DNA from 2 places in the Solibacillus cecembensis genome. Region 2 is predicted to be linked to the other one. Evidence: riboswitches for the same ligand, from Rfam matches in the RefSeq annotation. Region 2 holds a riboswitch; the other holds the start of a gene.
The links. Region 2 has a riboswitch for cyclic di-GMP ahead of ACQKIH_RS11295 (NPCBM/NEW2 domain-containing protein). Riboswitches for the same ligand answer to the same signal wherever they lie in the genome.
Positions count from the first base shown of each region.

Region 1: linked by a shared signal. The riboswitch ahead of ACQKIH_RS05100 (NPCBM/NEW2 domain-containing protein) and the one ahead of ACQKIH_RS11295 (NPCBM/NEW2 domain-containing protein) in region 2 are both predicted to bind cyclic di-GMP.

Region 1 covers NZ_JBNNMF010000004.1:65,393-68,548, forward strand. Annotated here, with positions in the region: gene ACQKIH_RS05095 (hypothetical protein) at 16-402, shown strand; cyclic di-GMP riboswitch class I at 748-833, shown strand; gene ACQKIH_RS05100 (NPCBM/NEW2 domain-containing protein) at 964-3,156, shown strand, end outside.
Region 2 covers NZ_JBNNMF010000011.1:47,761-50,916, reverse strand. Annotated here, with positions in the region: gene guaD (guanine deaminase) at 1-435, opposite strand, end outside; cyclic di-GMP riboswitch class I at 979-1,070, shown strand; gene ACQKIH_RS11295 (NPCBM/NEW2 domain-containing protein) at 1,204-3,156, shown strand, end outside.

The DNA of each region.
Region 1 (3,156 bases), on a different contig from region 2:
GAAGGAGGGATAACTATGAATAAATATGTCTTATCAACTGGCATATTGGAAAAAGCGCCTAGAGCCGTTAACGCGGTTATTAATCTAGTTAATTTATCTCGTAAAGATCAGGAAATTGAGATTGAAGTTTGGGATTGGTCTTCTTTTTCCCATCCTATGAAACTCCCCATTATAATAGGAAACAATATACCTGTAATATTTCCTTATCGGCTTTCTCCTGGCAATTTTGAAGAAATCTATGCACATTTAACAGGTGTATCCTTTTATGAAATTCGAATTATTCATCTGAAAGAACGAAAAATCATTGCCAATTGTTTTGGAAGAAGCATTACTTCGGTAGCACAAGAAGGAAATACCGTGTTAGATCAACAACTCATAAAAATTGATTCGAATTGTAGTTAATCAATTATACCTCAGCATAATTGCATCCAGATTTTTTTAGTTCGGGGCCACAGGACGTAGGTCAGTCAGCCGTTGTCACACGATGTGAAGTCTTTAGGCTGACTTCCTACTCCCCCTGTGACATCCGCCGTTTATTATGTACATTCTATTTATATCTACTCTCTCATTTCTATATAAGAATAATTATCAAACTACTTCTAATGAAAAAATTCGATGCGCTATCAAAACACTTTTATATAGTATACAACATGAATATTTAGCCAATTCATCCTATTTGGAGGGGTATTTTTTAGTGCTTATTGTTCTTTTGGAATAATATTCATTATGTTATCCTTCTAGATAGAATAATTGAATAGGCAAACCTAAAGAAATTTAGGGACGCAAAGCTATAGGGACTAAGGTTTATATTACTATGTCAGCCAGTTACCGAAGAGTACATTCTACTTTTTGTTTTTAAAATTTCCATAATTTTTTTATGGGAATTTTTTAGGGAAAGAAAACACTCTAATTAGGGTGTTTTTTTTATGTACTTTTTTGGAAAATCATTAGGAGGAATTTATTATGAAAGTTGTTAAAATTGCAACAGCCGCGGCTATGGCTTTAAGTTTAGTCGGTACCCCAATCAATGCATTAGCAAGTCCAGTTCAAGAAAAAAGCACTATAACGGCTCCAGTTGGAAAAACGATCAAACAAGCAAATCATGCTAGTGTCGGTAAATTTAATTTATATGGAAATGACTTACTAGATACATATAATGAAATTTTCAAAATAGCCAACGCCAATATCGTATCGATTACAAACAATGGTGGCAACTACTCTGGATCACCTCTTGAAAAGGCAATCGACGGCAATATGAATACGCACTGGGAAACAAATAAGGCTAATAATGCAACATTCACGAATGAAGTGATCTTTAATTTCAACGAAACAATTTCGTTAGATCGAATTGTTTATGCTGCTCGTCAAGCAAGCGCGAAAGGTAAAGGCTTTGCCCAAGAATTTGAAATACATAGTTCGTTAACAGATGAAGGCGATAATTTCACATTACTTTCAACTGGCGAATATAAAGGCTCTACAGGGGATATCGTCGAGATTCAGTTTCCCTCTACTGAAGTTAAAAGAGTAAAATTTGTGTTTAAGAAAGCAAATCAAGACTGGGCAAGTGCATCGGAGTTTATGTTCTATAAAGAAGATCCTGTATCTCAAAAAATGAAGACATTATTCACTGATGATACATTCAGCAAAGTAAGTGAAGCATTTAATACAGTTGAGGCTCTTAACAATTTAGAACAAGAAGCAAAAAGCCACCCACTTTATGTGGATTTTAAAGATGCGATTGCCAATGCAAAAGCATTAATTAATGGCATAAATACAGAAGCTACAAATGCCATTACAAAATCATTTACTCATTATTCAAATGAAGCCTATTCAAAGTTATTTAAAATGGATATTGGAAACATTAAGAATATCCGTAACAATGGTGGTCACTATAGTAGCGCTGTAATTGGAAATGCCGTTGATGGAAACTTAGATACTTACTGGGAAACAAATAGAAGTAATTCAAAAGATTTCACAAATGAAGTAGAAGTAGAGTTCAAAGAAGCCGTTACGTTAAATCGTATTATGTACGGAGCACGAAATTCTGACCGTAAAGGGTTTGCGGAAGAGTTTGAAATTTATGCCTCTCAAACTTCTATAGGCAATACTTATCAACTAGTAGCAACGGGTCAACATAATATGGTGGCCGGATTAGTCGAAGCTAAATTTGCACCTACAACATTTAAGCGCGTTAAATTTAAGTTTAAGAAATCAAATCAAAACTGGGCAACACTATCAGAACTTGCATTTTATAAAGAAGATGTTTTAGAAGAACAAGTGAATAATTTATTTACTAATGGTTTAATGAATAAATTAAAGCCAGAGTTTGCGTCAATGGATATCATCAATCAATTAGAAAAAGAAGTTGCAAAACATCCACTAAAAGAGCAATTACAAGTTAACTTAACGATAGCAAAAGATTTACTAAACAACGAAAATGTGACGAACGAAGCAATCGTAACAGCTTCACAACGTGGTAACTCAAATGCAGAAGCAAAAACGCACCAAATTGCAAGAACGTCATTTTCACTAGAAACTTTCGGTAAATATGCCGTACCTGGTGAAACCATTCAAGTATTTGTTGATGCCGACGAAAAAGGTGTGATGCCTAACTTAATTTTCGGCCAAATCGCTGACGATAAAAATGGCTGGATAAGAAGATATGCTTTACATCCAGGTTTAAATACAATAACGGCCCCTTCATATGCAAATATGAAACCTGCAGTTATTTATGTAGAAAACCCGGCTTTACCAAGCGAACAAGCTTATGCACCCAAAGTAAGATTAATCGGTGGGACAGCCTTCCCTGTTTACTATCATGGGAAAACAGATCCTGTAGCATTTGAAAAAGAGTTAGAACAATATGTGGCGAAAATTAGTATAAACGATAACGATTTCGCAAACGGAAAACCTAATGATGTTGTTTTCAATGTAGCGGAACTTGTTTCAGAAAATAATACAATCTCAACAAGTGCTGCAGGTGCCCTAAAAGGCATTCAGGAATTAGCGCCAACAGGAAAAACAATATCTGACACAATGGATGAATGGGAAATCATGTGGAAAGAGTTCCAGAAAGTTAGTGGGTATACAGAAAATGAGCAACGCTTTAATGCAAAGTTCACTTCAAGGGTATTCACAAAAGGTCCTTACGGCTGG
Region 2 (3,156 bases):
CGCTTCTTTATGAACCGTTGCAAAATAAAGTGATGTCGTTGTGCCGTTTGCTAATAAAGTACTAACTAAGTCTTCATACACTTCCTTGGCAAAATCTAAATCTGAAAACTTAGATTCAATCGGGAACGTATACGTATTTAACCAATCATACAAAGGAATGTCTAATGCAGTTCCAGATTGTGCCCATTGTGGTGCATGGACATGTAAATCGATAAAGCCTGGTAAGAAATACTGTCCATCTGCTAATTGATGAAAGTTTTCTTTCTCTTGGTATCTATTTAATAAAGATTGATAGTCCACATGCTCTGGTGCAACGGCTTTTTCAATCATTCCGTCCGCATTAATACAAAACAGATAATCTTTTAAAACTAGTACTTCTTTAGGTGACTTACTTGAAAAAGCAGTCCCTCGGAAAATTTGCGTATATTCAGACATAAAATCCACCTTAATGTTCGTATTTAATGAATAATAGGGATTATTATAGGTCATAAAGATTATTAAGTCTATATAAAATACGAATATATTAATGAAATTATTAAAAATTTGCGCAAGGCATTGGCTTGTATTGATAGAAAATATATTTATTTGAAATAAAGTTGTAAAATTCCATTCGCAGGAGTGAGAATTCCCACCATTACATGTTTACAGTATTTATTAACCTAACTTTTATAATAATGACAAAAGAGGAGGTGTAATAATATGGCGCAAGAAATTCTTTGTGAAGTGAAGAAATAGATTGCAGAACATTTACTCCAACAGAGCACTAACTTTCTTAGGGGATTCTTATATTTATATATTAAAATAATATCCTTTTTTACTACCCTATAACTATTCGATGCCCTATAAACATAATTAACTAAAGCTTTTCGTATAATCCTTGTATGTAAAATTAGCTAATTTATCCTTATTGGAGGGGGATTTTTTAGTGCTAACTGTTCTTTGGAAATAATATTTATTATGCTATTCTTTAAGGTAGCATAATTGAATAGGCAAACCTAAAGAAATTTAGGGACGCAAAGCTATAGGGACTACCGTAATTGATTTATTTACTATGTCAGCCAGTTGCCGAAGAGTACAATCTACTTTTTGTTTTTAAATCTCCCATAAAGCTTTTTTATGGGCATTTTTTAGAGAAGATAAACACTCTTATTAGGGTGTTTTTTTTATGTTCTTTTTAGGAAAAATCAGTAGGAGGAATTGATTATGAAAGTAATAAAAATTGCAACAGCTGCTGCTATGGCTTTAAGTTTAGCTGGCGCACCAATCAATGTATTAGCAAGCCCATTTCAAGAAAAAAAGGTGATGACAGCTTCAGTTGGAAAAACAACTACACAAGCAAATATTGCTCATGTTCGTAAATTTAATTTATATGGGACTGACTTACTAAATACATATAATGAAGTTTTTAAAATGACAAACGCCAATATCGCATCCATTACAAACAACGGTGGCAACTACCCAGGCTCCCCTCTTGCACAGGCAATTGATGGCGATATGAACACGCATTGGGAAACGAACAGAGATAATAAAACAACATTCACGAATGAGGTAAACTTTACATTCAACGAAATAACTTCATTAGATCGAATTGTTTATGCCGCCCGTCAAATAAGCGCAAAAGGTAAAGGTTTTGCACAACAGTTTGAGATTTATAGCTCCAACACAGATGAAGGCGATAACTTTACACTCGTTTCGTCTGGTGAGTATACAGGTTCAACGGGAGATATTGTTGAAATCCAATTTACACCGACAGAATTTAAGCGTTTAAAATTTGTCTTTACAAAGGCAAACCAAAATTGGGCAAGTGCTGCAGAATTCCAATTTTATAAAGAAGACCAAGTTTCTAATAATATGAAAAACTTATTCACAGATGATACTTTTAGTTCGGTTAGTAAAGAATTTAATACAATCGAAGCATTACACCAATTAGAAACAGAAGTAAATGACCATCCACTATATCCCCTATTTAAAGATGATATAGAAAATGCAAAAGCCATTCTTAATCAAAATGAAGTTCAAACAACTACAGCTGCAACAAAAACATTTGATCTTTATTCAAATGAAAAGTATTCAAAATTATTTAAAATGGGTTCTGAAAATATCCTAAGTATCCGTAACAATGCAGGGCATTGGAGTTCTGCTGTAATTGGAAATGCCATTGATGGAAACTTAGATACTTATTGGGAAACGAATAAAGGAAACTCCTCTCAATTCACGAATGAAGTAGAACTTGAATTTAAAGATGCGGTCAAATTAAACCGAATTATATACGGGGCAAGGAATTCCGACCGCAAAGGGTTCGCTGAAGAGTTCGAAATCTATGGTTCTCAAACGTCTAAAGGTAATACTTATCAGCTTGTAGCTACTGGGAAACATAATGTTGTTACTGGATTAGTAGAGGCTAAATTTGAACCAACGACATTTAAACGAGTGAAATTCAAGTTCAATAAATCCACTCAAAACTGGGCATCTTTAGCGGAAATAGCCTTTTATAAAGAAGATACATTAACAGAGCAAATTAGCAATATTTTCACTGATGGAACAATGAGTGAGCTCGTACCACAATATAATCATGTACAAGCAATTAATGAACTCGATGCAAAAGCTAAAAATCACCCATTGTATTCAACATTAAAAGCTCAATTAGAGATAGCTAAAAACATAATCGCTAACCCAACAGATATAAAAAATAGCGTATGGTCATTAGAAAGCAGAGGCGATTCGATAAAAGAATCCCAAAAAAGACGTGTTTGGAACTTCCAAGATTGGCAACCTACTGGATTAGCCGTTAAGTCAGGACAAGAAATAAACGTTTTTGTTGATGTTGCTTCTGGTGAACCTACACCGAAATTAGTATTTAAACAAATGGAAAGCAAACACAATGGCAATATGGATATACCGTTAAGTCCGGGAATGAATAAAATCATTGTACCTGAACGACCTGATGATGAAATCAAACCAGGCGTTGCAAAAGCGGGCGTATTGTATACCGTTAATCCATATACATTTAATGAGCAAAGTAGAGCACCTAAAATCCGTGTAGAAGGGGCATTTTCATATCCACATTTCATTAAAGGTGTAGATAATGACGCGGAAGTATTAAAAGAACTAGAAGAATATGTTGAGCTACTAAAAGTGGATGCTTCATTACCTAAC